DNA from 2 places in the Kitasatospora sp. NPDC036755 genome. Region 1 is predicted to be linked to the other one. Evidence: riboswitches for the same ligand, from Rfam matches in the RefSeq annotation. Region 1 holds a riboswitch; the other holds the start of a gene.
What was found. Region 1 has a riboswitch for cobalamin ahead of AB0E96_RS27460 (CoA-acylating methylmalonate-semialdehyde dehydrogenase). Riboswitches for the same ligand answer to the same signal wherever they lie in the genome.
Positions count from the first base shown of each region.

Region 1 (13,140 bases):
CTGGACGGCGGAGGCGGCAGCAGCGTCGGCGGCCAGCCCGAGGTCCTTGGCCATCAGCGCGGACGCGAACCCGGCCGCGTAGTCGCGGTTGGCCGGGCTGGTCGGAACCGGACCGGGCACCGGGCAGTTGCTGGTCAGCGCCCAGCACTGGCCGGAGGCCGTGGAGGCGACGTCGAACAGCGCCTGGTGACTGAGCCCGAGGCTCTCCCCGAGGACGAAGGCCTCGCTGACCGCGATCATGGAGACGCCGAGGATCATGTTGTTGCAGATCTTGGCGGCCTGTCCGGCTCCGGATGCCCCGCAGTGGACGACCCGGCGGCCCATCGCCGCGAGCAGCGGCTCGGCCTCGGCGAAGTCGACGTCTTCGGCACCGACCATGAAGGTCAGGCTTGCCCCTTCGGCGCCCGCCACACCACCCGAGACCGGGGCGTCGACCGCCCGGTGCCCGGCGACCCGGGCGAGGTCGGCGGCCACCCGGGCGTCCCCGACCGCGATGGTGGAGCAGTCGACGAACAGCGCGCCGGACGCCGCCTCGGTCAACTCGCCGTAGGCGTCGAGGACGTGGCGCCCGGTCGGCAACATGGTCAGCACCACGTCCGCCTCGCCGACCGCTTCGGCAGCGGAGTCCGCGATCATCACTCCCTGTGCCGTGGCCTGGTCCCGGGCCTCGGCTGCGAGGTCGTAACCGATCACCCGGTGACCGGCCTTGACGAGGTTGGCGGCCATCGGGCCGCCCATGTTGCCCAGTCCGATGAATCCGATGGTGTACGTCACCAGCGCTCCAGGGGTGTGGTGGCGGCGAGGCCGAGCTCCCCCGCGCCGCGCGGCGCGAAGTAGCGGGCCACGGCGGCGGGTTCGACGGCGCCCAGGGTTGCCGGGCTCCACTGCGGCGAGCGGTCCTTGTCGATCACCTGGGCCCGGATGCCCTCGGCGAGGTCCGCCGTGGCGAGCGCCGCGCAGGAGGTGCGGTACTCCTGGTCGAGGACGGCCTCCAGCGGGCCGAGGGCCCGGGCCCGGCGCAGGGCCGCCAGCGTGGCCTTCACGGCGGTCGGGGAGTTGGCGGCGATCCGATCGGCCGCCTTCTTGGCCTCGGGCTCGCTGCTGTCCCGGAGGCGGTCGAGGATCTCCTCCACGGTGCCCGCCGAGTAGCAGGCGTCGATCCACGCCCGCTGTCCGTCCAGCACACCGGGCGGCGCGGGTGCGACGTGCCGTTCGAGGGCGTCGTGCACGGGCAGTTCGGCCAGGTCGTCCAGCAGGGCGGGCAGCCGCTCGGCAGGGACGAAGTGGTCGGCGAGCCCGCACAGCAGCGCGTCGGCGGCCCCGACGGAACCCGCGGTCAGGGCGAGGTGGGTGCCCAGCTCGCCCGGTGCGAGGGCGAGCAGGTAGGTGCCGCCCACGTCCGGGACGAAACCGATGCCGGCCTCCGGCATGGCGATGCGGGTGGTCTCGGTGACGATCCGGACGTTTCCGTGGGCGGAGACGCCGACCCCGCCTCCCATCACGATGCCGCTCATCACGGCGACGTAGGGCTTGGGGTAGCGTGCGATCCGGGCGTTGAGGCGGTACTCGTCGCGCCAGAACTCCTCGACGGCGCCCGGGTCGCCGCCGGTGGCGGCGCGGTGGATGGCGACGATGTCGCCGCCCGCGCAGAAGGCGCGGTCCCCGGCACCCGTGACGACGACGGTGTCCACCCGCTCGTCCTGCTCCCAGGCGTCCAGGGACTCCGCGATCGTCCGCACCATGCCGTGGGTGAGGGCGTTCAGGGCCGCGGGGCGGTTGAGGACGATCAGGCCCGCCCTGCCCTCGCGCTGGAGGAGGACCTCATCCGTACCCATCAGGCGGCTCCGGTCAGGCCGCGGGCGACGATGACGCGCATGATCTCGTTGGTCCCTTCCAGGATCTGGTGCACCCGCAGGTCGCGGACGATCTTCTCGATGCCATAGTCGGCGAGGTAGCCGTAGCCGCCGTGCAGTTGAAGCGCGGCGTTGGCGACCTCGAAGCCGGTGTCGGTGGCGTACCGCTTGGCCATCGCGCACAGCTCCGGGGCCCGCCGGTCGCCGCGGTCCAGGGCGGCCGCGGCCCGCCACACCAGGGCGCGGGCGGCCTCCAGCTCGGTGGCCATGTCGGCGAGCCGGAACTGCAGCGCCTGGGCGTGCAGCAGCCGGGCGCCGAACGCCTCACGGTCGGCGAGGTGGGCGATGGCGCGCTCCAGCGCGTCCTGCGCGCCGCCGAGGGAGCAGGCAGCGATGCCGAGCCGGCCGCCGTTCAGCCCGTTCATGGCGATCCGGAAGCCCTCGCCCTCGGCCCCGAGCAGGCGGTCGGCGGGCAGCCGGACGCCGTCCAGCACCACCTGGCGGGTCGGCTGGGCGTTCCAGCCCATCTTCTTCTCGTTCGGCCCGAAGGAGACCCCCGGGTCGTCACGCTCCACGACGAACGCGGAGATCCCCTTCGGCCCGGGGGCACCGGTCCGGGCCAGCACCACATAGACCTGCGAGGCGCCCGCGCCGGAGATGAACTGCTTGACGCCGTCCAGCACCCAGTGGTCGCCGTCGCGCACGGCCCGGGTGGCGATCGCGGCGGCGTCGGAGCCGGCACCGGGCTCGGTGAGGCAGTAGCTGCCCAGGTGCTCGGCCGTGCAGAGCGCGGGCAACCAGCGAGCGCGCTGCGCCTGCGTGCCGTACCGGTCGATCATCCAGGCGACCATGTTGTGGATGGACAGGTAGGCGGCGATGGACGGGCAGCCACCGGCGAGTGCCTCGAAGGCCACCACGCCATCCAGGCGGGAGAGTTCGGAGCCGCCCATGCCCTCCTGGACGTACACGCCGGCCAGGCCGAGGTCGGCGGCCTTGCGCAGCACGTCCACCGGGAAGTGCTTGGACTGGTCCCACTCCACGGCGTGCGGCGCGAGGTACTCCTCGGCGAAGGCCCGGGTCGTCTCGGCGATGGCGCGCTGGTCCTCGGTGAGGTCGTGCATCGCGCTCATCCCATCGTCGGCATGGTGAAGCTCGCGCCCTCCTTGACCCCGGAGGGCCAGCGCGAGGTGACGGTCCGGGTGCGGGTGTAGAAGCGGATGGCGTCCGGCCCGTGCTGGTTGAGGTCGCCGAACGCGGAGCGCTTCCATCCGCCGAAGGTGTGGTAGGCGATCGGCACCGGGATGGGCACGTTGACGCCGACCATGCCGGTGTTCACCCGGCGGGCGAAGTCCCGGGCGGTGTCGCCGTCGCGGGTGTAGATGGCCACACCGTTGCCGAACTCGTGCTCACTGGGCAGCCGCAGCGCCTCCTCGTAGTCGGCGGCGCGCACGACCGTGAGGACGGGGCCGAAGATCTCCTCCCGGTAGATCCGCATGTCCGGCGTCACCCGGTCGAACAGGGAGGCGCCGAGGAAGTAGCCGTCCTCGTGCCCCTCCAGCCGGAAGTCACGCCCGTCCACGACGAGTTCGGCGCCCTCTTCGACCCCGAGGTCCAGGTAGCCGCGCACCCGCTCCAGCGCGTCGGCGCCGACCAGCGGGCCGAAGTCCGCCGCCGGGTCGTCCGAGCGGCCGACCTTCAGCGCGGCGATCCGCTCGACCAGCTTCGCCACCAGGGCGTCCGCGGTCTCATCCCCCACCGGGACGGCGACCGAGATCGCCATGCAGCGCTCCCCGGCCGAGCCGTAGCCGGCGCCGACCAGCGCGTCCGCGGCTTGGTCGAGGTCGGCGTCCGGCATCACGATCATGTGGTTCTTCGCGCCGCCGAAGCACTGCGCCCGCTTCCCGTGCGCGGCGGCCGTCGCGTACACGTACTGGGCGATCGGCGTGGAGCCGACGAAGCCGAGGGCCTGCACCCGCGGGTCCTCCAGCAGGGTGTCCACGGCCTCCTTGCCGCCGTTCACGACGTTCAGGACGCCCGGCGGCAGCCCCGCCTCCAGGAACAGCTCGGCCAGCCGCAGCGGCACCGACGGGCACCGCTCAGAGGGCTTGAGGACGAAGGCGTTGCCGCAGGCCAGCGCGGGCGCGGCCTTCCACAGCGGGATCATCGCGGGGAAGTTGAACGGCGTGATGCCGGCGACGACGCCGAGCGGCTGACGCATCGAGTAGACGTCGATACCGGTGCCGGCGTTGTCGCTGAACTCGCCCTTCAGCAGGTGCGGGATCCCCGCGGCGAACTCCACCACCTCCAGGCCGCGCTGGATGTCCCCGTGGGCATCGGCCACGGTCTTGCCGTGCTCGGCGGAGAGCAGCCGGGCCAACTCGTCCTTCTCCTGCTCGACGAGTTGGAGGAAGCGCAGCAGCACCCGCGCCCGCCGCTGCGGGTTCCAGGCCGCCCACGCGGGCTGCGCCTGCGCTGCGTCGGCGATCACCGCCTCGACCTCGGCGCGGCTTGCCAGCGGCACCCGGGCCTGGACGCGCCCGGTGTTGGGGTCGTACACGTCGCCGAAGCGACCGGAGGTGCCGGCGACGGGCTTGCCGGCGACGAAGTGGGTGAGTTCTCGGACCATCGGGTTCCTACTCTCAACTGGGTCGGGGAGAGGAGGAATGGAGGCCGCCGCCGACGGGCGGGCGCACGGTGGTGCGGCCCCGCGGCGTCACGGTGGCAGTGGCATGACGAACCGTCAGAGCAGATGGGCCCCGGCAGTCGTCGGCACAGGACAACCAGGAGCAGCGGAACGGGAGCAGCCCGGAGTCATGCGTGTCGTCTCCATCCTCGTGGAAAACACGGATCACCCGCGGCCGGTATCCTGACTCCCGGATCACCGCACGCCCTCAGGCCTTCCCGGCTGGCTGCCAGTGGCCGTCATCTGCGAGGACGAACTCCCCGGTCACAGTGGCGGGACCGTGCCGGACTCACACCGGCTTCCCTGACACCGCGGACCTGCCATCGACCATATAGTTGGACGTCCTAGTAAGTCCAGAGGTCTGTGCGCGCGTTGCGCCATCGGGATCCCACCCCGCCGGGCCCGGCTCGACTACCTTTGCAAGCCGTCTGCAAGAGGCCCAAGGGGGGCAGGTCTGCGTGCACGAGGCCGGGTGAGGTTTCACCCGCACCGCGCGAAAATTCAACCTGCCCGCCGTCAGCCAGGCCGCCCGTCGGCGGTAGAACGACCACGCGCTCATCATCGGAGTGGCCGATGCGGCAACACGAGCCCGTTCGGCGACTGGAGTCCTGCCGACCACACAAGAAGCGACGTCCCAGGATGCCCTGCGGATGTATCACGAGGCACCGGTACGGCCAAACCACCGGACGCGCTGGAATCTTGGGCTCCGCACGCAGCCGTGCGACCGTCCACTCCTCTGGAGGAGCCCGTGTCGTCGCAGTTTCATGACCGTCAAGGAGACGGCGGAATTCCTGAACATGTCTGTTCAGTGGGTCTATCGCGAAGCCCCTCAAGTAGGCCTCGTCCCGTACCGGTTCGGACAAGGACGGAACGCGAAGCTGCAGTTCAAGGTCACAGAGGTCCAGACCTGGGTGAAGCAGCAACGGATGTCCGTCAGGTAAGCCAGACCGAGACGCCTCGGGCGCCCTGCTCCACACCAGAGCAGGGCGCCCGACGCGTTTCAGGCCGCAAGGCCGAGGTCGAGGACCTGGGCGGCGTGGCCGATGGAGCCGGGCATCAAGTGGCGGTAGATCTTGAACGTCACATCGATGCTCTTGCGCCTCATCCACTCGGCGACGTCGGTGATCGGGATGTTGTGGCTGAGGCAGTTCGAGGCGAAGAAGTGCCTCAGGCCGTAGAGCGTCATCCCCTCGGGGATGTCGGTCTCGCCGGCCCGCTTGATCCGGTCCCACTGGTTCTGCAGGTAGTAGGACGGGTACGGCTTCGCGATGTCCAGCGGGTGGCGGAGCAAGTAGCCGTCGATGGTGCCGTAGATATCCGCGTACGAGAGCAGGCTGAGCCGCGTCCGGACCGTCAGCGGGACGCCCCGGTAGTCGCCCTTCTTGCGGTGCTTGAGCGGCGCGCGACCCAGCCGTCCGAGCAGGTCCTCGACGCGCTCGCCCGCGTCCTCGACCTCGACGCGACCGAACGCGGGCACCTCCACCGCCTCGCGCGGCAGCGCCGCCGCCGCGCGACGACGCCGGGCACCCGGGTCCGGCCGGAGCTGCTGCGCGTCCTCGACCTGGTCGCCGGCGCTCCCGCGCTGATCATGAACCACCGCCTGGACGTCCTCGCCGGGAACGGCCTCGCCGGACTCCTCTTCGGCCGCCCGATGCCGGGCCTGAACATCGCCCGGCACATCATCCTGGAGGAGGCCGAGCACGGCCTGTACGCGGACTGGGAGAACTGCACCCTGGACGTGGTCGGGCACCTGCGCCTGGCCGCCGGAAAGTACCCCGACGACCCTCACCTGGCCTCGCTCGTCGGCGAGTTGGCGATGGGCAGCGAGCGCTTCCGCCGCCTCTGGGCCCGCGCGGAGGTGCGCGCCCGCACCCACGGACGCAAGGCGTACCGGCACCCCATGGTCGGACTGCTGGAACTGCACCAGGAGAACTTCGCGCTGCCTGGCGAGCCGGGCATCGAACTGCTCGTGCTGTCGGCGGCCCCCGGCAGCCCCACCGAGGACGGACTGCGCCTGCTCGCGGGCCTGGCCGCGGACCACGGCGCCGCCCGTCGCCCGGTGGACGCCCGGACCCTCGACTGACTCACCGACGCCCGCCCACCGCCGGTCACGGGCGTCCGTCGGCCGCCGGCCGGGCCCGCCGCGGGCCCCGGAGAGCTCCGCGGCCCGCTGCGGTGTCACCGCCCGGCCCGCTCCTCCAAGGCGTCCAGGACCTTGTCCAGCGTGATCGGCAGGTCACGCACCCGCACCCCGCACGCGTGCCACACGGCGTTCGACACCGCGGCGGCCGTCCCGACGATGCCGATCTCCCCGATGCCCTTGGAGCCCATGGCGTTGACGTGGGGATCGTGCTCGGCGAGCCAGTGCGCCTCGATGCGGTCGACGTCCGCGTTCGACGTGATCTGGTACTCGGCGAGGTCGTGGTTGACCACGTGGCCGGTCCGCGGGTCGAGCACGCCGTTCTCGTGCAGGGCCATGGACAGCCCCATCGTCATCCCGCCGACGAACTGCGAGCGCGCCGTACGGGGGTTGATGATCCGGCCCGCGGCGAACACTCCCAGCAGGCGCGGCACCCGCACCTCGCCGGTGTCCGCGTGGACGCGCGCCTCGGCGAACTGCGCCCCGAAGGCGTGCATCGCGTAGCGCTCGTCCGGCGGCCCGACACTGCCGGAGGCCTGCGCCCCGTCCGGCGGCTCGGCCCCGTACCGGTCGCGCAGGGCGCGCGCGGCCTCGACCACGGCAGATCCCCACGTCGTCATGCCCGAGGAACCCCCGGCCACCGACGCCACCGGGTAGTCCGTGTCCCCGATCCGCACCTCCACCCGGGCCACCGGCACGCCGAGCGCGTCCGCGGCGATCTGCGCGAGCGTGGTCCAGGTGCCGGTGCCGAGGTCGGCCGCGCCGATCTCGGCCACGTAACCCCCGCCCTCCCGCCGGATCGTCGCCGTCGACTTCGGCATCCGGCTGACCGGGTAGGTGGAGGCCGCCACGCCCGTGCCGACCAGCCAGTCGCCCCGGCGGCGCACGCCCGGCCGGGGATCGCGCCGCGACCAGCCGAACCGCTCCGCGCCCTCCCGCAGGCAGCCGACCAGGCCGCGGCTGGAGAACGGCTTGCCCGAACCGGGTTCGACGGCGGGCTCGTTGCGGATCCGCAACTCGACCGGATCCATGCCGAGGCGCTCGGCCAGCTCGTCCATCGCCACCTCGGGGCCGAACATCCCGGGGCACTCGCCCGGGGCGCGCATCCAGGACGGCGCCGGCACGTCGAGGGCGGCCAGCCGGTGCGTGGTGCGCCGGTTCGGCGAGGCGTACATCATGCGCGCGGGGACGCCGGTCTGCTCGGCGAACTCCTTGATGCGCGAGGTCTGTTCGACGACGTCGACCGCGACGGCGGTGAGCCTGCCGTCCCGGTCGGCCGCGAGCCGGCAGCGCTGGATGGTCGGGGTGCGGTAGCCGGTCAGGGCGAACATCTGCTGCCGGGTCAGCGCCAGCCGGACCGGCCGGCCGGGCAGCGCCCGCGCGGCCATCGCGGCGAGCACCACGTTGACGTGCGGCTGCCCCTTGGAACCGAACCCGCCCCCGACGTACGGGCAGACCACCCGGACCCGGGCCTCGTCGAGACCGAACACCGACGCCAGGGTGGACCGCGTCGGGTGGACCCCCTGGGTGGAGTCCCACAGGGTGAGGAAGCCCTCGCCCGCCGGATCCCACAGGGCCGCCGTGGCGTGCGGTTCCATCGGGTTGTTGTGGCACCCGGCGGTGCTGTACGTCTCGTCGACGCTCACCCGCGCGGCCGCCATCGCGGCGTCCACGTCGCCCTCGACGGTGTCGGTGGGGTGGTCCGGGTTCACCCTCCGCGGCGCGTACAGGTCCTCGCGGTCGGCCCGCAGTTCGGCGTCGTGCGGCTGCTGCTCGTAACCGACCCGGACGAGCGCGGCCGCATGTCTCGCCACCTCGGAGCTGTCCGCGACGACGAGGGCGACGACCTGGCCCCGGAAGGCGACCTCCGCGTCCTGCAGGACCGCCAGCTCCCGGTCCTCGGTGGACGCCAGGCGCTCCGCGTTGTCGTGGGTGAGCACCGCGGCTACCCCGTCGAGCGCCTCGGCCGCGGCGGTGTCCAGCTCCGTCACGCGCCCTTGGGCGACGCCGGCCTGGACGACGTGCAGATGTGCGGCGTCCGCCAACGGGGTCTCGTGGGCGTAGGTGGCGGTGCCCAGGACCTTGACGGCCCCGTCCCGGCGGGGCAGGTCGCGGCCGACGGCGGCCGGCTCGTCCGGGAACGTCATTGGGAAGTGTCCTCTCCGGCCAGACCGCGCAGGGTCGCGGCGAGGGTGCGGCGCAGCAGCGGGATCTTGAACGCGTTGCCGCCGCCCAGCCCTTCGGCCGGCCGGGCGGCGGCGAGCTCGGCGTCCGCGGCGGCCCGGTAGGCGTCTTCCGAAACGGGGGCACCCCGCAGCACTTCCTCGGCCCGGTACGCACGCCACGGCGCGTGCGCCACGCCGCCGAAGGCGATCCGCGAGTCCACCACCACCCCGTCCCGGACGTCGAGTGCCGCGGCCACGCTGACCAGGGCGAACGCGTACGAGGCCCGGTCGCGCACCTTGCGGTAGGCCGAGCGGCGGGCGATCGGCTGCGCCGGCAGGTCGATCGCGGTGATCAGCTCACCGTGTTCGAGCACCGTGTCGCGCTCGGGGGTGTCGCCGGGCAGCCGGTGCAGGTCGACGAACGGGATGGTGCGCTCACCGCCCGGCCCGAGCACCCGTACCCGTGCCCCGAGCGCGGCCAGCGCCACCGCCATGTCGGAGGGATGGACCGCGATGCAGTGCTCGGACGCGCCGAGGACGGCGTGGTGGCGGGTCCATCCGCCGATCGCGGAACAGCCCGTGCCCGGCTCCCGCTTGTTGCACGGGGTGGTGACGTCCTGGAAGTAGGCGCAGCGGGTGCGCTGCAGCGGATTGCCGCCGGTGGTGGCCATGTTGCGCAGCTGCGCCGACGCCCCCGACAGGAGCGCCTGCGACAGCACCGGGAACGACTCGCGCACCCGGGGGTGCGCGGCGAGCGCGCTGTTGGTCGTCCCCGCACCGATCCTCAGGGCTCCCCCGCCGAGTTCCTCGACCCCGGTCGGCAGGACTCCGGCGAGGTCGACGACCAGAGCGGGCCGCACGACGCCCAGCCTGAGGTGGTCCACCAGGTTCGTCCCGCCGCCGAGGAACACCGCGTCCGGATCGCCGGCGACGCTGCGCACGGCGGCCGCGGCGTCCGCGGGGCGGTGGTGGTCGAACGGTCTCATCCGGACACCTCCGGCCCGGTGACCGGACGGGCCGGGGACTGCCCCGTCGGGGGCTGCCCCGTCGGGGACTGCCCCGTCGGGGACTGCCCCGTCGGGGACTGCCCGGCCGCCTGCAGCACGGCGGTGACGATGTTGACGTAGGCGGCGCAGCGGCACAGGTTGCCGCTCATCCGTTCGGCCACTTCGGCGCGGTCCAGCCGGGGTTCGCCGGCGCCCCGGGTGACGGCGCTCGGCCAGCCCTGCGCGAACTCCTCCAGCGCCCCGACCGCGGAGACCACCTGGCCGGGGGTGCAGTAGCCGCACTGGAGCGCGTCGCAGTCGATGAAGGCCTGCTGCACCGGGTGCAGGCCGCCGTCGGCGAGCCCCTGGGCGGTGACCACCTCGGCGCCGTCCTGGGTGACCGCGAGCGTGAGGCAGCCCAGTACGCGGCGCCCTCCGGACAGCACCGTGCACGCACCGCACTGTCCGTGGTCGCACCCTTTCTTCGGGCTCGTCACACCGAGCCGCTCCCGCAGCGCGTCGAGCAGCGTCGTGCGCGTGTCGACGACCAGCCGGTGCGCGGTGCCGTCGACCCGTACGGTGATGTCCCTTTCCACCGCACGAGGCTCCCCCGGCCCGGCCGCGCCCACACGGTGTGCGGCGCTCCGTCACACCCGTGGCGGCAGCCAGACGGTCCGGAAGGCCTGCCGCGGGGGTGCGGCGGGGCGGCTCTCGGACCGGGTCCCGCGGTTCGCCGGGCTGGTGAGCGGGTCGCCGGGTGGGTCCGGATGACGCCCCCGGGGAGCCGCCATCCGGACCGTGAACTGCCCGTGCTTGCTCTCCTGTGACCGTGTCCGGCGGGCCGAGCACACCCGTCGCCCCCTGCCGGGGCCGTCGGAACGCAGCGCTCGGAACCGGAGCCCGCCGGCACCGGGACGGTACGGCACAGGGGAGGTACGACGACGGCCCGGTGCACTCCGAGGGGTTCCGGATGCGGGCCGCAGCCTTCCCTGCTCGGGGCCGCTGATCAAAGCGGGGTTCGGCCGCCCCCGCCACGCGCACGCCGCGGGCGACTTGCGGCAGGGACTATCCTCGAGTTCATGTCGAACCCTGATGGGCTGCTCGTCGACATCGCCGCGATGGTGGAGTCCGAGCACAGCAACCAGATGCCTTTGACCGTGGTCGTCCCCGGGGCGGTCATCACCGGTCGGCTTGCGCCGGAGAGCCTGTGGAACGAGCGGGTGGCCGAAGTGCTCGCCGCGTCCGAGCACTTGAAGCCCTTCGCCGCGCTGTTCGCGGCACCCGCCACCGGCGACGGCAACGACGTGGCGCCCCCTGTCGCGCGGCCGACGCATCTGCATCTGCATGTCGCCCGCATCCTGCAGGGCAGCTACGGCCTACCCCACACCGGGGGCATGTACCGCATCGCCATCGCCGACATCAGCAGCTGGACGGTGGGGGACCTCAGCTACTCCGACCAGTGACTCCCGGTCCAGGACGGTTCGCCGGCGCTGCGGCACCGCGGTCGTGAGCGATCTCACCGTCGCGGGCCGCACCGCCGGGGCCGGCGAGGGGAGGACGGCATCGGCGGAGCCGCCCTCGCCGTGCTCCAGCAGGAGTTCGTCGGCGACCCGTCGGAGCCCGGCTCCGGCCGCCCGCGCGACACGTGAAGGCCGACGACCTACGCCTCATCGCCCGGGTCGACGTCGGGCAACGTCTCGCCGAACCGCGCCATCGCCTCTGCCGGCCCGCAGCCGAAGGCGCGGCCGATGTATTCCCAGGTCATCAGGTTGCTGCGGGCCTTGCGGCCGGCCAGCAGCGCGGTCGCACCCGCGGCGCGCTCGAACCGGGCGGCCGCACGGACGGCGGCGTACGGCTTGCTGTCCGTGAGGTCGCAGATCCGGTTCACCAGCGCCGCGACCAGTTCCTCGACCTCGTGTTCCACCACACCCTCGGCCAGGTCGACGTGCCGCTCCCAGTCCGCGAACGGCCCGGTCTCCTCACCCACCGCCTCGGTCGCCTGGTCGTCACCGAAGTCCAACGGGTGCACCCGCTCCCCCCGCCAGCCACAACTGCAGCCACCGCGCACCGCAGCGGCCCGAGGGCCGTCGGCACCGTTGTAGAGCCACCAGGTGGTGCGCCCGTCCGGCAACGGCGCCGGCTCGCCGCCGTCCGCCAACACCGCCGCCGGGAAACCCCGATGGCGCCCGCTCTCGTCAAACCATGGCATGCCGTGTCCCTCATGTCCCTGGAATACAGCACCAGGGTTCTCAGCCCGTGACCCTCTGTCAAGGGCGCGCGACGACGCCCACCCGGCCCGGTCCCGTCGCGAGGCATCCCGCGCCGTCGCCACCGCCGAACAGCCCGCGGACGCCTGCTGCCGACAGCACCCGCCCGGGGCCGCTCTCCGTCCACCGGCCCCGGGCCCGCGCGGCCGCGTACGGTGGGCTCATGGGTAGTCGTCCGCCCCTGTGGCCGTTCACCGGCGGTACGCGGTGACCCTGTCCTGGTGGCTGGGCGCTACGTGTTCTCCCCCACTTTCAGGGCCTCGCCCTTGCGCTGCTCGGCAGCCTTGCGCGGGTCGGCCTTGATCAGCAGGGTGACCAGTACGGCGGTGCCGAGCATGATGAAGAGCGCCCAGGTCGCGGCCACCGAGTAGCCGTGTACCGTCGCGTCGCGCTCCACGTCCTCGCCCGACCGGCCGTCGAGCCAACTGGTCGTGGCGTTGGCCGCGATGGTGTTCAGCAGCGCGACGCCGATCGAGGCGCCCACCTGCTGGGCCGTGTTGACGGCGGCCGAGGCCACCCCCGCGTCCTGCGGGTCGACCCCGCTCGTGGCCACCGCGACGGTCGGCACGAACAGCGTGCCGATGCCGAGCCCGAGCAGCAGCTCGGCGGGCATGATCACCGCGACGTACGAACTGTCCGGCGTGAGCCGGGTGAGGATGCCGAGCGAGGCCGCGGCGGCGAGCAGGCCGGGCACGATCAGCACCCGGGGCGGCACCTTGGGCAGCAGCCGGCCGGACAGCTGGGTGGCACCGACGACGTTCATCACGACCAGGGGGAGCAGCGCGACACCGGTCCGGACCGCGGAGAAGCCCATGACGACCTGGAGTTGGTACGTGAGGAAGAGGAAGACGCCGAACAGCCCGAGCGTGGCCAGCGCCATCGTGCCGAAGGCCATGCCGCGGTTGCGGTCCGCCAGGATCCGTAGCGGCAGGAGCGGGTGGGGAAGCTTGGCCTGCAGGATCCCGAAGGCCACCAGGAGCACGCCGGCCGCGATCAGCGGCCGGACCACGCCGCCGGAACTCCAGCCCCGCTCACCGGCCTCGGAG
Region 1 covers NZ_JBEZUT010000215.1:595-13,734, reverse strand. The annotation lists gene mmsB (3-hydroxyisobutyrate dehydrogenase) at 1-774, opposite strand, end outside; gene AB0E96_RS27470 (enoyl-CoA hydratase/isomerase family protein) at 771-1,835, opposite strand; gene AB0E96_RS27465 (acyl-CoA dehydrogenase family protein) at 1,835-2,983, opposite strand; gene AB0E96_RS27460 (CoA-acylating methylmalonate-semialdehyde dehydrogenase) at 2,980-4,479, opposite strand; cobalamin riboswitch at 4,692-4,883, opposite strand; gene AB0E96_RS27455 (helix-turn-helix domain-containing protein) at 5,187-5,477, shown strand; gene AB0E96_RS27450 (hypothetical protein) at 5,537-6,013, opposite strand; partial or broken gene AB0E96_RS27445 (XRE family transcriptional regulator) at 5,927-6,619, shown strand; gene AB0E96_RS27440 (xanthine dehydrogenase family protein molybdopterin-binding subunit) at 6,715-8,823, opposite strand; gene AB0E96_RS27435 (xanthine dehydrogenase family protein subunit M) at 8,820-9,827, opposite strand; gene AB0E96_RS27430 ((2Fe-2S)-binding protein) at 9,824-10,423, opposite strand; gene AB0E96_RS27425 (hypothetical protein) at 10,907-11,290, shown strand; gene AB0E96_RS27420 (hypothetical protein) at 11,488-12,036, opposite strand; partial or broken gene AB0E96_RS27415 (MFS transporter) at 12,327-13,140, opposite strand, start outside.

Region 2 (16,551 bases), on a different contig from region 1:
GCCTTCGACCTGGTCACCGCCGTGGTGCTCGGGGTGCTGGTCTCGGGCGTCCTGGCGCTGGCCGCCGTCGCCCGGGCGGCCCGGGTCGAGCAGGTCCCGCTGCGGGCGCAGGCTCCGGCCGCGGACCACCACGAGGAGGAGCTGGCGCTGCTCGCCGAGCACATCGTGGCCTACCGGATCGACGGGCCGCTGCTGTTCGCGGCCGCGCACCGCTTCCTGCTCGAACTCACCGAGTCCGCCGAGGTCGAGGTCGCGATCCTGCGGATGTCGCGGGTCAGCGCGATCGACGCCAGCGGCGCGACCGTCCTCGGTGACGCCATCACCGCGCTGCGCCGGCGCGGCACCCTGGTGCTGGTCTCCGGCGTCCGCGACGAGCACCACCGCCCGCTGGACGCCCTCGGTGTGCTCGACGGGCTGCATGCCGACGGGCACGTCTTCGCGACCACCCCCGAGGCCATCGCCCACGCCCGAGCCCACCTGCACGGCCGGGCGGTGCCCGCCGACCGCGCGCACGCCGCCGAGGACGGCCGTGCCGCCGGCCACGGCCTCACCGCCACCGGGGCCGCCGAGCGGCTCCGGCACCCCTGCTGACCTCCTCACCCGTCCCGAGGGCCACCTCCGAACACCCTGGATAATCTGAGCTCATGAGCGACAACCTTCCCCCGTGCCCGCAGTGCTCCAGCGAGTACACCTATGAGATGAACGCCCTCATGGTCTGCCCCGAGTGCGCCCACGAGTGGGTGCCCGGCGGCGCCGACCAGGCGGCCGGAGCGCCGGCCGGCGAGCGGGTCGTCAAGGACGCGGTCGGCAACGTGCTGAGCGACGGCGACACCGTGACGGTGGTCAAGGCGCTGAAGGTCAAGGGCAGCGTCTCCGGCATCAAGGCCGGCACCAAGGTGCGCAACATCCGCCTGGTGGACGGCGTGGACGGGCACGACATCGACTGCCGGATCGAGGGCTTCGGCGCCATGCAGCTCAAGTCCAGCGTGGTCAAGAAGGCCTGACCCCCGCGGGCCCGTACGGCCGCGCCCCGCCGAGGAGATCGGCGGGGCGCGGCCGTTGTGCTGTCCGGGGGCGGTCGGGGTGGCCGGGGATGTCGGGGTCGGGGGAGGCCGGGGAGGCCGGGGTCGGGGCCGGGGTGGAGTGGTCTCCCGAATTAGTTATATGCTCACAATCATTACAACAACACAAGTAAATCTGGAGCGTTCGTCATGCCCGATGCCGCTCGACCGCGGCCCTGGCTCGTGCTCGCCATCTGCTGCATGAGCCTGCTGATCGTCAGCCTCGACAACACCATCCTGAACGTGGCCCTGCCCGCCATCCGTCGCGACCTGGACACCTCGGTGTCCGGACTGCAGTGGACGATCGACGCCTACACCCTGGTCCTGGCCAGCCTGCTGATGCTCGCCGGATCGACCGCCGACCGGATCGGCCGCCGCCGGGTGTTCCGGATCGGCCTGGTGGTGTTCACCGGGGCCTCCCTGCTGTGCAGCCTGGCTCCCGGGCTCGGCTGGCTGATCGCCGCGCGGATGCTCCAGGCGGTCGGCGGATCGATGCTCAACCCCGTCGCCATGTCGATCATCAGCAACACCTTCACCGACTCCCGGCAGCGCGCCCGCGCGATCGGCGTCTGGAGCGGCGTGGTGGGCATCAGCATGGCCGCCGGGCCGATCATCGGCGGGGCGCTGGTGGAGTCGGCCGGGTGGCGGGCGATCTTCTGGATCAACGTCCCGATCGGCCTGGCCGCGCTCTTCCTCACCACCCGCTACGTGCCGGAGTCGCGGGCGGCCCGCACCCGCCGGGTGGACCCGGTCGGCCAGTCGCTGGTCGTCGTGCTGCTCGCCGCCCTCACCTACGCGATCATCGAGTCGCCGGAGCGCGGCTGGACCTCGCCCGTGGTGCTCGGCTGCGCGGCGGCCGCGCTGGGAGCGCTGCTGGGCCTGCTGTGGTACGAACCCCGGCGCGCCGACCCGCTGATCGACCTGCGGTTCTTTCGCTCCGCGCCGTTCTCCGGCGCCACCGTGATCGCGGTCGCCGCCTTCGCCGGCCTCGGCGGCTTCCTGTTCCTCGGCTCCCTGTACCTCCAGGAGGTCCGCGGACTCGACCCGCTGCACGCCGGGCTATTCATGCTGCCGATGGCGGTCATGTCGCTGCTCGCCGCGCCGCTGTCCGGTCGGATGGTGGCCACCCGGGGGCCGCGCACACCGCTGCTGCTGGCGGGGGCCGCGCTGACCGCGAGCGCCCTGCTCCAGGCGGTCGGCTACTCCGAGCACCTGCCGACCGGTCTGCTGGTCCTCGCCTTCCTGCTCTTCGGCACCGGCTTCGGCCTGGTCAACGCGCCCATCACCAACACCGCCGTCTCCGGGATGCCCCGCGCGCAGGCCGGGGTGGCGGCGGCCGTGGCCTCCACCAGCCGGCAGGTCGGCCAGTCCCTGGGCGTCGCGGTGACCGGCGCCCTGATGGCCGGGACCGTCCTCACGGACCCGGTGGCCTTCACCGGGGCGGCGCGGACGGCGTGGTGGATCATCGTCGGCTGCGGGGCCGCCGTACTGATCGCCGGTACGCTCACTTCCGGCCGCTGGGCCCGGGCGACGGCCGAGCGCACGGCACAGCGGCTCGCCGCCGAGGAGGCGGTCGAGGAGAACGAGCGGACGAAGGAGACGGTGGGCACCTGATGGAGCGCCTTGACACCGGCGGGCACCCGGAGGTGAGCGAGGCCGACGCCGGGGCGGCGGCCCGGGTCTGGCAGGGGATGTACGCACTCGTGCTGGAGCGCCACGACCGCCGCAGGATCGTCGCCGACGCCCTCGGCATGAGCTTCAGCCGCGTCAGGGCGCTGCGCCGGCTCGCCGCCGGCCCGATCACCCTGCGGGAGCTGGCCGAGCGGCTGACCGCCGACCCGCCGTACACCACCGTCATCGTGGACGACCTGGTGCGGCGCGGCCTCGCCGAACGCATCACCAATCCGGCCGACCGGCGCTCCAAGCTGGTCCACCTCACCGAGGAGGGCGAGGCGAAGGCGGCGCTCGCCACCGGGATCCTCACCACCCCGCCGGACGCGCTGCTCGCGCTGCCGCCGGAGGACATCCACGCGCTCGACCGGGTACTGGCGAAGCTCCTGGGCTGAGGCCCCAGCCGAGGTCACGGTGAGGGGGCATGGCGGCCTTCGCCGAGAAGCGCCCGCCGGAGTTCACCGACCGCTGACGCGCCGCGCCGCCCCGCCGCCCGGGGCGGCGCACCGCGTCACGCTGCCGAGGGTCAGCCGTCCGAGCGCCGGAGCAGGTAGGTGTCCATGATCCAGCCCTTGCGCTCGCGGGACCGCTCGCGCAGCTCGCGGATCCGCGGGGCCGCCTCGGCGAGCGGCCCGGAGACGAGCACCTCGTCGGGGGTGCCGAGGTAGGCGCCGTAGTGGATCTCCAGCCCCCGGGGGTCGATCTCGGTGAAGGCGGCCCGGCCGTCGAGCATCACCACCACGTCGTCCACCCCCGCGGGGAAGCCCTCGGCCAGGCGGCGACCGGTGGTGATCTGCACCGGGCGGCCGACCCTGGTCAGCGTGGTGCGGTGCCGGGCGGCGAGCGCGGAGACGCTGCTGATGCCCGGGAGCACCTCGAACTCGAACGGCACCCCGCCACGGGTGGACACGTCCTCGACCACGGCGATGACGCTGTCGTAGAGCGCGGGGTCGCCCCAGACCAGGAAGGCGCCGCTCTCCTCCGGGCCGAGGTGCTCGGCGAACAGCCGCTCGACCAGATCGGCGCGGCGCACGCGCCAGTCGTCCACGGCGGCGGTGTACGCGGGGGTGGTGCGGTCCCGTTCCGCGTCGGGCACCTCGACCACCCGGTGCCCGGGCAGGCCGTGCTCGGCCAGCATCCGGCGGCGGAGCCTGATCAGGTCCTGCCGCTCCTCGCTCTTGTCGAGGATGAAGAAGACGTCGGTGCGACCGATCGCCTTGACCGCTTGCAGGGTCAGGTGGTCGGGGTCGCCCGCGCCGATGCCGATGACGAAGATGTGCCGCATGGGGGACATTCTGCCGTCCGCCCCGGCGTACGGCCCCGGCGGTCGTGCGTGGACCGACCGAGGAGGTGGGCGGTGGCCGTGAGCTGCGCGGATGGACGTAAGCTGGCCGGGCAGCTGGTTCACCCCGCCCGCCGGGCGGGGTGTCGCAAGAGGGAACCCGGTGGGAATCCGGGACTGCCCCGCAGCGGTGAGCGGGAGCGACCGCCGTCCTGTGCGGCGGGCCCGGACACGGGCCCGGGAGGCTACGGCCGGTAGGTGTCCGTCCCGGTCAGGCCGGGAGGGCGCGCCCGCGAGTCCGAAGACCTGCCGCTGCCCGCGTGCCGTGGTGGCCCGCGGTCCCACCACGACCCCGAGGGCGGGCCGCTGGTGCGGGTGGGCCGTATGCGCACGGCCGCCCGCTCCTTCGCGTGCCCGGCACGGGGCGCGCGACCCACGAAGGAGGGTTCCGTGCAGCGGAACGCCGACCACGACTCCCGCGGCGCCATGACGGGCGGGCCGTCGCTGTGACCAGTCCGTCCGTCCTCTCCCGCACCCCGGCCGACTCCGCGGTGACCCTCGCCCACATCATGAGCGACCACGACACCAACCTCTACGGTTCGGTGCACGGCGGCGTGATGATGAAGCTGATCGACGACGCGGCGGCCGCCGCCGCGGGCCGGCACGCCGGAGTCCCCGCGGTCACCGTCTCGGTCGAGGAGATGTCCTTCCTGGCCCCCGTCCGGGCCGGGGATCTCCTCACCGTCCGGGCCCGGGTGGAGCACGTCGGGCGGACCTCGATGGACGTGGCCGTCGTGGTGACCTCGGAGCGGTGGAACCTCACCGGGCCCGTCACCAGGGTGGCGACGGCGCAGCTGGTCTTCGTCGCGATCGACGCGGACGGGCGGCCGCACCGCGTCCCGGAGCTGGTCGTGGAGGGCTCCTCCGAGGAACGGCGCGACGGTGCGGCGCGGGAGCGGCGGACCGGCCGCACCGGGCCGGAGCGCGAGCCGGTCGAGTAGCCGTCCGGGCAGCCGTTCGGGGTGGCCGTCCGGGGCGCTCCGTCTCACGATGCAGACGGCTTTCGAGATTTCCGCCTCCGCGGTGGCGTTCTGCCCCTAAGCTGGCCACGCAGCTGGTTCGCCCCGCCCGCCAGGCGGGGTGTCGCAAGAGGGAACCCGGTGGGAATCCGGGACTGCCCCGCAGCGGTGAGTGGGAACGACCGCCGTCATACGCACTGGACCCGGGACGGGTCTGGGAAGCGACGGCCAGTAGGTGTCCGCCCCGGTTTCGACCGGGTGGGCGCGCCCGCGAGTCCGAAGACCTGCCACTGCCCGCGCGCGACCGTTCGCGTGCGGCCATCCGGTGACCTCGTGGGCGGGTCGGCGACCATACCAGGCGGAGCCGTGCACGGGCACGGGTGTCCGTCCGGTTCGTCCTCCCTTCGCGTCCTCGTGCCGCCACCGGTGCACTTGAGGATTCAGGCTCGCGAAGGAGAGTCCCTTGACAGCGAAGTCCGCAGCCGCGGCGTCCGTGGCCACCGCGTACGGCTACCCCCGGCAGGGCCGTAACCGTGAACTGAAGAAGGCGATCGAGGGCTACTGGAAGGGCACGGTCACGGCCGAGGCGCTGCTGTCGACCGCGGCCGACCTGCGCCGGACCAACTGGGCCCAGCTCGCCGGGGCGGGGGTCGGGGAGGTCCCGACCGGTGACTTCTCGTTCTACGACCACGTGCTGGACACCAGCGTGGCGGTCGGCGCGATCCCGCCGCGCCACCGGGAGGCGGTCGACGCCGACCCGCTGGACGGGTACTTCGCGATGGCGCGCGGCAACCAGGACGTCGCACCGCTCGAGATGACCAAGTGGTTCGACACCAACTACCACTACCTGGTGCCGGAGTTGGGCCCGGACACGGTGTTCGCCGCGAACCCGGCCAAGGCGGTCGGCGAGTTCGCGGAGGCCGTAGCACTCGGCCACGCCGCCCGTCCGGTGCTGGTCGGCCCGGTGACCTACCTGTTGCTGGCCAAGCCTGCCCCCGGGGTGGCCGAGGACTTCCAGCCGATCACGCTGCTGGACCGGCTGCTGCCGGTCTACGCCGAGCTGCTCGCGGCGCTCAGGGCCGAGGGGGCTGAGTGGGTGCAGCTGGACGAGCCCGCGCTGGTCCAGGACCGCACCCCGGCCGAGCTGAACACCGCCGCGCGCGCCTACCGTGAGCTCGGCGCCCTCACCGAGCGGCCCAAGCTGCTGGTCGCGAGCTACTTCGACCGGCTCGGCGAGGCACTGTCGGTGCTGGCCAAGGCCCCGGTGGAGGGCTTGGCGCTGGACTTCACCGGCCCGGCCGCCGCCAACCTGGAGGACCTGGCCGCCGTCGGCGGGCTGCCCGGCAAGCGGCTGGTCGCCGGGGTGATCGACGGGCGCAACATCTGGATCAACGACCTGGAGAAGTCGCTGTCCACGCTGGCGACCCTGCTGGGCCTCGCCGACACCGTCGACGTCGCGCCGTCCTGCTCCCTGCTGCACGTCCCGATCGACGCCGCCGCCGAACGGGAGCTGGACCCGCAGATCGCCCGCTGGCTCGCCTTCGCCCGGCAGAAGGCCGGCGAGGCGGCGCTGCTCGCCCGCGGCCTGCGCGAGGGCACCGGCGCGATCACCGCCGAGCTCGCCGCCAACCGCGCCGACCTCGCCTCCCGCGCCAACTCCCCGATCACCCACGACCCGGCGGTGCGCGCCCGGGCGGCCGCCGTCACCGCCGAGGACACCCGCCGCGCCCAGGCCTACCCGCAGCGGGCCGAGGCCCAGCGCGCCCGGCTCGGCCTTCCGCTGCTGCCGACCACCACCATCGGCTCCTTCCCGCAGACCACCGAACTGCGCACCGCCCGCGCCGACCTGACGGCCGGACGGATCGACGCCGCGGCCTACCGGGAGCGGATGGAGAGCGAGGTCCGCGAAGTCATCGCGTACCAGGAGAAGGCCGGCCTGGACGTCCTGGTACACGGCGAGCCCGAGCGCAACGACATGGTCCAGTACTTCGCCGAGCAGCTCACCGGCTACCTCGCCACCCGGCACGGCTGGGTGCAGTCGTACGGCACCCGGTACGTGCGCCCGCCGGTGCTGGCCGGCGACATCTCCCGCCCGCACCCGATGACCACCGAGTGGTTCGTCTACGCGCAGCACCTGACCGACCGCCCGGTCAAGGGCATGCTGACCGGTCCGGTCACCATGCTCGCCTGGTCCTTCGTCCGCGACGACCAGCCGCCGGCCGACACCGCCCGGCAGGTGGCCCTCGCCCTGCGCGACGAGGTCACCGACCTGGAGGCGGCCGGCGCGGCCGTGGTCCAGGTGGACGAGCCGGCCCTGCGCGAGACCCTCCCGCTGCGGGCCGCCGCCCGCCCGGCGTACCTGGACTGGGCCACCGAGGCCTTCCGGCTGGCCACCTCCGGGGTGCGGGCCGACACCCAGATCCACACCCACATGTGCTACGCCGAGTTCGGTGCGATCATGACCGCGATCGACGACCTCGACGCGGACGTCATCTCCCTGGAGGCGACCCGCTCGCACATGGAGGTGGCCGGCGAGCTGGCCGCGGCGGGCTACCCGCGCGAGGTCGGCCCGGGCGTCTGGGACATCCACTCGCCGCGCGTCCCCAGCACCGAGGAGGCCGTCTCCCTGCTGCGCGCGGGTCTGGCGGCGATCCCGGCGGAGCGGCTGTGGGTCAACCCGGACTGCGGGCTGAAGACCCGCGGCTGGACGGAGACCCGGGCCTCGCTGGAGAGCCTGGTCGGCGCGGCCCGGGTGCTGCGCGCGGAACTGGCCGGCTGACGGAGGCCGGATTCCGGGAGTCGGAGCGGGCGCGGCGAGGCCGCCGCGCCCGCTCCCGTCGGATGGCTCAGCCGGACTCGGGCAGGCCGAGGTTCTGGTAGATCTCCGTCGTGACCGTGGAGAAGTTCATGGTCATGAAATGCAGACCGGGGACCCCTTCGGACAGCAGTCGCCGGCACATCGCGGTGGCGTACTCGATTCCGATCGCCCGGACCGCCCGGGGGTCGTCCCGGTGTTCCAGCATGCGCTCGGAGAATTCCGAGGGAATGGCCGCGGTGGTCAGCGTGGGAATCCGCCGGAGTGACCGGATCGTGGTCACCGGCATGATCTCCGGAATGATCGGAACGGCGCAGCCGGCGGATTCCAGTCGGTCCCGGAAATGGAGGTAGCTGTCGGTCTCGAAGAACATTTGGGTGATCGCGTAGTCGGCGCCCGCCCGGCACTTGGCGATGAAATGGCCGATCTCGGAATCCCAGTCGGGGGAGCGCGGGTGCATTTCCGGGAACGCGGCCACGCCGACGCAGAACTCCCCGGACTCCTTGATCAGCCGCACCAGGTCGGCCGCGTACTCCACCCCGTCCGGGTGGCGGACCCAGGGGCCCAGCGGGTCGCCCGGGGGATCGCCGCGCAGCGCCAGGATGTTGCGGACGCCCTGGTCGGCGTAGTGGCCGAGGATGTTCCGCAGCTCGGCGACGCTGTGGCCGACGGCGGTCAGGTGGGCGGCCGGGGTCAGGGTGGTCTCCTGCGCGATGCGCCCGGTGACGTTCACCGTCCGCTCCCGGGTCGACCCGCCGGCGCCGTACGTCACCGAGACGAAGGTGGGGGAAAGGGCCTCCAGGCGCCGGATCGCGTTCCACAGGCCGGCTTCCGCTTCGGCGCTCCTGGGCGGCATGAATTCGAACGAGTAGGAACGCCTGCCGGTCGCGAGGAGTTCGCGGATGGAGGCCGCCCGGTCCGTGCGCGTGGTGGGGATTCCGAGTGTCATGGCAGGAGGTTATCCGGATTGGTGCGGACCAATCCCGGAGTGTCCACTCCGTGATACGGAATTCTCCACCGGGGGTGCCTGGCGGGGGGCCTGGGGCGGGACGGCACAATGGGGACATGAAAAGACCTTCGCAGGCATTGCCGGGACTTCCCGGGTGGGACCGGTGCGCGGTTATGGGAATCGTGAACGTGACACCCGACTCGTTCTCGGACGGCGGGCGCTGGCTGGACCCGGGACGGGCGGTGGACCGGGGCCTGCTGCTGGTGGACCAGGGCGCCGACATCGTGGACGTGGGCGGGGAGTCGACCCGGCCCGGCGCGACCCGGGTCTCCGAGGAGGAGGAACTGCGCCGGGTGCTCCCGGTGGTGCGCGCGCTCGCCGACAAGGGCGTCCTGGTCAGCATCGACACCATGCGCGCCCGGGTCGCCGACGCGGCGGTGGAGGCCGGCGCGCGGATCGTCAACGACGTCAGCGGGGGCCTGGCCGATCCGGACATGGCCCGCGCCGTGGCCGGGACCGGGGTGCCCTTCGTCGTCATGCACTGGCGCGGGCAGTCCGCGGGCATGGACGCGCTGGCCGACTACACCGACGTGGTGGCCGAGGTGATCGGCGAGGTCGCCCGGCAGATGGACGCGGTCGTGTCGGCCGGGGTCGACCCGTCCCAGATCATCGTCGACCCGGGGCTCGGCTTCGCCAAGAGCCGGAGGGACGACTGGGCGCTGCTGGCCTCGCTGGGCGCGTGGAGCGCGCTCGGGCGCCCGGTGCTGGTGGCGGCCTCGCGCAAGCGGTTCCTGGGCGAGCTGCTGGCCGACCCGGACACCGGCGAGGCCCGCCCGGCCCGGGAACGGGACGCGGCCACCGCGGCGGCCGGCGTGCTGGCCGCCGCCCAGGGGGCGTGGGCGGTACGGGTGCACGAGGTCCGCGACACGGCCGACGCCGTCCGGGTCGAGGCCGCGCTGCGGCACGCGGGCCGGGCCCTGCCCGGGCCGACGGCTCCGGGCGTGCCGCCGGCAGGCGCGTTGACGGAGGACGCGCTGACGGCGGGGGCACGGGCGTGAACCGGCCCCAGCACGGGCCCCGCGCGCCCCCTCCGGACCGCCCCGAGGCCCGCTCCGGCCCGTCCGGCACGATGGAGGGGCCGACGACACCGAACGACGACACCGAACGACGACGCTGGGACTTCCGGATGGACCACCCGACCGACGACACCCGCCTGCCCGCCCAGCGCGGCGGCACCGAACCCTACGGCCCCTGCGTGCTGCTCAAGCACGGCGAGGTCGCCCTCAAGGGCCGCAACCGGCGCGCGTTCGTGCAGCGCCTGGAGGACAACCTGCGGGCGGCGCTGCGCGGAGTGGGCGGCTCGACCTGGATCCGCACGCCGCACAGCCTCACCGTGCTCGGCGGGCAGGTGCCGGTCGAGACCCTGGTGGCCAGGGCACGCACCGTGATCGGCTTCAGCTCCGTGGAGCCGGCGCTGCGCGTGCCCAGCACGATGGAGTCGATCGAGGCGAACGGGCTGGAGGTGCTGCGCGCCGCGTGCGCCGGCCGGGCCGCCACCGGCTTCGCGGTGCGCGCCAAGCGGCGCGACAAGGCCTTCCCGCTGACCTCCTCCCAGCTGGAGCGGGAGCTCGGGGCGCTGCTCCAGCCGCGGGTGCCGGGCCTGCGGGTGGACTTGACCGCGCCCGACGTCACCCTGTCCGTCGAGATCGACCGCCGCGAGACCTTCCTGTCCGCCGAGCGCCACCCCGGGCTGAGCGGACTGCCGGTGGGCTCCAGCGGCCGCGCCCTGGTGCTGCTCTCCGGGGGGTACGACTCGCCGGTGGCCGCGCACCGGGCCATGCGGCGCGGCCTGGCCTGCGACTTCGTGCACTTCAGCGGCGCGCCGTACACCAACCCCGCGTCGGTCTACAAGGCCTACGCGCTGGCCCGCGAGCTCAACCGCTACCAGCCGCCCGGCGCCCTGCACGTCATCGCCCTCGGCAAGGCCCAGAAGCAGCTGGCCGTCGCGGGTGCCGGACGGCTGCAGGTGGTCGCCCAGCGCCGCCTCATGGTCCGCACCGCCTCGGCGCTGGCCGAGGCCACCGGCGCGCAGGCGCTGGTGACCGGCGACAGCCTGGGGCAGGTGGCGAGCCAGACCCTGGCCAACATGGTCGCGGTGGACCAGGCGGCCACCCTGCCGGTGCTGCGCCCGCTGGTCGGCTGGGAGAAGCAGGAGATCATCGACCAGGCGAGGGTGCTCGGCACGGCCGGGATCTCCGTCCTGCCGGACGAGGACTGCTGCAGCCTGCTCGCCCCGCCGGAGGTCACCACCGGGGCGCGGATCGGCCGGCTGCGGGCCGTGGAGCGGCGCCTCGACCTGGACGAGCTGGTCGAGGCGCTGCTGGAGAACGTGCAGGTGATGCGGCCCGGCGAGGAGGAGGACCAGGCACCGTCCGCCGCCACCTGCGCCGTCCCCTCCTGAGCGGCACGGCCCGACGGCCCGGACCCAGGGCCGTCGGGGGAGGAGAGCGGACGGGCCCGGCCGCCGGCGGGGGAGCGGCCGGCGGTCGACCCGGACCGACGGACCAGGGTGGTGTTGTGACCGGTGGAGGGGGAGTGGTCGTGAACGAGGGCGCAGTGCGGGTGGGACGGGCCGTACGGACCGAGGACGGCGCCTGCCGCCACCTGCTGGTGTGGCGGGCCGGGCCCGGCTGGCGGATGGTGAGCAGCGCGGTGCTCGGCGGCGGGCTCGGGGAGCGCGGATGGGTGCTCAACGCCCAGGTGCGGCCGGGCTACGCGCGGATGGATCCGGCCGAGCACCTGGCCGAACTGGCCGCCGCGCAGGGGCTCTCGGGCCCGGGCGTCGGGCTGATGACGGCGGCCGAGGTGGACGACTGCACCCGGGCCGAGGACGGCGGGGTCAGCGCGGTGGTCACCACCGGGATCGGCGTCGCGCTGTGGGCGGCGGACCCGGCCGCGGCGCCGGTGGAGTACCGGCCCGGCACGATCAACATCCTGGCCGTGGTGCCGGCCGCGGTCGCGGACGGGGGCCTGGTCAACCTGCTGGCCACCGCGACCGAGGCCAAGGTCCAGGCCCTGCTGGACGCCGGCTACGACTGCTCGGGCACCCCGTCCGACGCCGTCTGCGTGGCCGTCCGGTCGGCTTCCGACGAGGGGCCCGCCGACCCCTTCGGTGGCCCGCGCTCGTTCTGGGGCACCCGGCTGGCCCGGGCGGTGTACCGGGCGGTGCGGGCCGGCGCCGAGCTGGACCGCGAGCGGCGCGCCCAGGGGCCGCCGGTGCCGCACCCGCGGACGGTGCCCGGCTGCCGCGTCCCGGACGTGCGCGGGCCCGGTGCGGAGGCAGTGGCGGAGACGGTGGCGGGTTAGCCGACCCAGCCGGCGGTCAGGTCCCGCACGGCCGAGCCGTCGAGGTCCCGGAGCTTGATCCCGGCGAAGCCCCGGGCGGCGTCGGAGGTGAGCACCCGGAAGGCGGGCCGCTCGGCGGCCAGCAGGTCGAGGATCCGGGCGGCCACGTCCTCGGCGGCCTGGGCGGAGGCGAAGGCGTCGCGGGTGCGTTCCAGGTAGGCGGCCAGGGCGGGCGCGTACGGCCCGGCCTGTTCGGCCGCGTCGTCCGTGAGGCCCACGTTGGTGACGAACTCGCTGGCCACCGCGCCCGGTTCGACCACGCTGACGGACACCCCGACGGTGGCGGCGACCGGGGCGAGCGACTCCATGAAGCCCTCGACCGCGAACTTGGCGGCGCAGTACGCCTCGTTGAAGGGCTGGCCGACCACGCCGCCGACGCTGGTCACGGTCAGCACCCGGCCGCCGCTCGCCCGCAGCAGGGGCAGGGCGGCCTTGGTGACGTGCAGCACCCCGAAGAAGTTGACCTCCATGACGGCGCGGACGTCGGCCACGCTCTCCTGCTCCAGGGTGCCGACGTGGCCCGCGCCGGCGTTGTTGACCAGCGCGTCCAGCCGTTCGACGCCGGCCAGGCAGGCCTCGACGGAGGCCTGGTCGGTGACGTCCAGCGCCCGGAGGTCGACGGTGACCCCGGCCGCCTCGGCGGCGGCCAGCAGCGGGCCGGCCTTCGCGGTGTTCCGCATGGTGGCGATCACGTGCCAGCCGCCGCGGGCGGCGGCGACGGCGGTGGCCAGGCCGATGCCGGAGGAGGTGCCGGTGATCAGGACGGTCTTGTCGCTCATGGTGTCGGGCTCCAGATAATTACGGATCATAACCAATATGATTCATAACTATGTGGCCCGATAGTTCACCCTGTCAAGCACCTGGCTACCCTGGTGGTCATGCCCCACCCATCGGATGACCTCGCCCAGGAGATCGTCGGACTCTTCGCGGCCGTCAACCGCCGCTACGGCCGGGAGGCCGAGGAGGCCGCGGCGGTCCACGGGCTGACCGCGCTGCAGGCCAAGGCGCTGCTCACCGCCGAGGCCCCGGTCCCGACCCGGCGGATCGCCGAGCGGCTGCACGCGGAGCCGTCCAACGTGACGGTGATCGTCGACCGGCTGGAGTCGCGCGGCCTGGTCGAGCGCAGCGTCGACCCCGTCGACCGCCGGGTCAAACGCGTCGCCGCCACCGCCGCCGGCCGGGAGGTCGCCGCGGACCTGCGCGCCCGGATGCCGTTCGCCGGTGACCCGCTGGCCCGGCTCGGCGCCGAGCAGCGCGAGTCCCTGCGCGATCTCCTCCGGCTGGTCCTGGAGGCATGACAGCCGCCCCCGGACGAGCTGTCCGGGGGCGGCTGTCATGTCGGTGCCGGGCCGCCGCCCATCAGCGGCTTCCGGCTCGAAGTGTCCGCGCCGGCCGCCCCGTCGAGCCGGCAGCCGGAAGGGCCGTCACCGGATTCCTTCCGGTGACGGCCCTTCGTGTCCGTGCGGTCCTGAGTGGGGCCCGTGGACTCTGGGGGGGGAATTCCCCGGCGGGGTCGGTTACTTGGCGGCGAAGGCCTTCTCGATGTCCTCGACGACCTTCTCCGCCGCGATCGGGCCGGAGCTGCTGCTCCACACCTGGCCGTCGACGCCCGTCACCTGGTCGGTGCCGACGGCCTTGAGGCGGGTGAAGGCCTCCTGCTTGCGCGCGGTCTCCAGGGCCTTCTCGCCCTCGGCGTTCAGGGTGGCGACGAAGATCCGGTCGGCGTCGGCCTTGTTGAGGTTCTCCAGGGACAGCGGGTCCGAGTGGGGCTGGGCGCCCAGGCCGTCGGCGATCGGCAGGGTGGCGGCGCCGGCCTTCTTCAGCAGGTCGCCGGGCATGTTGGTGGTGTTCATCACGATCGGGCCGTTGGGCATCCACCGCATCACGACGGCGCTGCCGGTCTTTCCCTCGCCGGCCTTGGCGGCGCGCTTGTCCAGGGCGTCGAGCTTGGCGGTCAGGTCGTCCTTGTGGCCGAGCGCGTCGCCGTACACGGCGAGCACCGCGCGCCAGTCGCCGGCCTTGGGGACGATCGTCGGGGCGACCGCGGAGAGCTTGTCGTACTGCGCCTTCTCGATGCCCGAGGAGGCCAGGATGAGGTCGGGGGTGGCCTTGAGGATCGCCTCGATGTTGGGCTCCTTGACGGTGGCCACCAGCGGGACGGAGTCGGCCTTCAGGTAGGCCGGGGCGGTGGTGCCGCCGCGGCTGGAGCTGGTGCCCACCGGGGTGACGCCGAGTGAGAGGGCGGTGTCCAGCGAGGTGTCGTTGAGGGCGACGACCCGCTTGGCCTCGGCCGGGACCTCGACGGCGCCGAAGGCGGTGTCGATGCTGCGCTTGCCGTCCTTGGCGGCGGTGGAGGAGGAGCCGGAGTCACCCGCGGAGCTGCCGGAACCCGAGGAGCCGCACGCGGTCAGGCCCAGGGCGAGGGCGCCGACGACGGCCGTTCCGAGCAGGGTCTTGGTAAAGCGGGTGCCAAGCATGGGTGTTCTCCGAGGAATGGTAGTTTACGGACGAACCGTTTTTCTGAGGTTAGCCTAACCATACGTAAGGCCATGACGGAGAGGCCCCGGTGTGACATTCCGATCACTCCTCTTGCGCGGACTGTTGCCCGCCGGCGCGATACTGCTGCTCGCCGTACTGGCGAGCCTGCTGCTCGGCGCCGGTGACGTGGGGCCGTCACGAGCGCTCGCCACCCTGCTCGGTGACGGCGACTCCGACTCCCGGTTCACCGTGTTCCACCTGCGCGCCCCGCGCACCGCGGTGGCCCTCGCCGTCGGGCTCGCGCTCGGCGTGGCCGGCACCGTGCTCCAGGCCGCCGCCCGCAACCCGCTGGCCGAGCCCGGCCTGCTCGGCGTCAGCACCGGCGCCTCCTTCGCCGTGGTGATCGCGATCGTGCTCGGCGCCAGCGCCGCCGGCGTCGGCCCCTACGTCGCGGTGCTGGGCGCCGCCGCCGGCTGCCTGCTGGCACTCGGCGCGGCCCGGCTGCGCGGCACCGGCGACGACCCCGTCCGGCTGGTGCTCGCCGGCGCCGCGCTGAGCGGGCTGATGAACGCCGGCTCCTCCGTGCTGCTGCTGTCCGACGCCCGGGCCGCCGACGAGATCCGCTTCTGGACCATCGGTTCGGTGGCCGGCCGCGGCACCGACCAACTGCTGTCGGTGCTGCCCGTCCTGCTGCTCGGTCTGCTGCTGGCGCTGCTCTCCGGCCCGGCGCTGACCGCGCTCAGCCTCGGCGACGACGTCGCCACCGGCCTCGGCCACAAGCCCCGCCGCGCCCGCGCCCTCGCGGTGACCGCTGTCGCACTGCTGGTCGGCGCCGCCACCGCGATCGCCGGGCCGGTCTCCTTCGTCGGCCTGGTGGTGCCCTTCGCCGCCCGGGCCCTGGTCGGCCCGGACCTGCGCCGGCTGCTCGTGGTGTCCGCCCTGCTCGGCCCGGCCGTCGTCCTGCTCGCCGACGTGGCCTCCCGGCTCGTCGCCCGCCCGTACGAGATGCCGCTCGGCGTGATGACCGCCCTGTGCGGCGCCCCCGTCCTGGTCGCCGTCGTCCGCTCGCACAGAATGCCCTCGCTGTGACCGCCACTCTCAACGCCCCGAAGGCCCCGGGCCCCGGCCCGCGCCCGGCCGCGACCCGACGGCCGACCCCACCCGGCACCCGGCTGCTCGTCCTCGGCGGCGACCGCTCGGTGCTCGTCCCCGTCCGGCCGCTGCTCGGCTTCGCCGCCCTGCTGGCCGCCGTGGTCGCGGTGACGGCCGTCTGCCTGGCCGTCGGCGAGACCGACCTGGACCCGGTGACCGCCCTGCGCGCCGCCTTCGGCGACGGCACCGCCCGCGACGTCCTGCTGGTGGAGAAGCTCCGGCTGCCCCGCGCCGAGGCCGCACTGGCCGTCGGCGCCGCCCTCGGCGTCGCGGGCTGCCTGATGCAGACCCTCGCCCAGAACCGGCTGGCCACCCCGGACACCGTCGGCTTCAACGAGGGCGCCACCGCCTTCGCGGTCGCCTCCGTCACCGGCGTCGCCACCCAGCTGCTGCCCTCCGCCGCGGCCCTGGCGGGCGCCGCCACCGCCGCATCGCTCGCCTTCGCCCTCGGCGGCGGGGCCGGCCGCAACGGCTACCGCTTCCTCGTCGTCGGCCTCGGTATCGGCGCGGTCTTCGGCGCGGTGACCAACCTGATGCTCTCCCGCGCCGCCATCGATGCCGCCAACGCCGCCTTCGGCTGGACGGTCGGCACCCTCAACAGCCGGGACGCCGACACCGTCGGCCACCTCGAACTCGGCCTGCTGGTCTGCCTGCCCGCCGCCGTGCTGCTGGGCCGCCGGCTGTCGCTGCTGCGCTTCTCCGACGCCGTCGCCACCGGG
Region 2 covers NZ_JBEZUT010000063.1:14,131-30,681, forward strand. The annotation lists gene AB0E96_RS12470 (SulP family inorganic anion transporter) at 1-591, shown strand, start outside; gene AB0E96_RS12475 (zinc ribbon domain-containing protein YjdM) at 645-1,004, shown strand; gene AB0E96_RS12480 (MFS transporter) at 1,212-2,675, shown strand; gene AB0E96_RS12485 (MarR family transcriptional regulator) at 2,675-3,127, shown strand; gene cobF (precorrin-6A synthase (deacetylating)) at 3,259-4,017, opposite strand; cobalamin riboswitch at 4,165-4,322, shown strand; gene AB0E96_RS12495 (hotdog domain-containing protein) at 4,521-5,015, shown strand; cobalamin riboswitch at 5,162-5,319, shown strand; gene metE (5-methyltetrahydropteroyltriglutamate--homocysteine S-methyltransferase) at 5,497-7,812, shown strand; gene metF (methylenetetrahydrofolate reductase [NAD(P)H]) at 7,880-8,797, opposite strand; gene folP (dihydropteroate synthase) at 8,914-9,855, shown strand; gene thiI (tRNA uracil 4-sulfurtransferase ThiI) at 9,984-11,258, shown strand; gene AB0E96_RS12520 (adenosylcobinamide amidohydrolase) at 11,393-12,163, shown strand; gene AB0E96_RS12525 (SDR family oxidoreductase) at 12,160-13,011, opposite strand; gene AB0E96_RS12530 (MarR family transcriptional regulator) at 13,081-13,500, shown strand; gene AB0E96_RS12535 (ABC transporter substrate-binding protein) at 13,720-14,679, opposite strand; gene AB0E96_RS12540 (iron ABC transporter permease) at 14,792-15,769, shown strand; gene AB0E96_RS12545 (iron ABC transporter permease) at 15,766-16,551, shown strand, end outside.
Region 2: another riboswitch for cobalamin. It lies ahead of AB0E96_RS12495 (hotdog domain-containing protein); the one in region 1 lies ahead of AB0E96_RS27460 (CoA-acylating methylmalonate-semialdehyde dehydrogenase).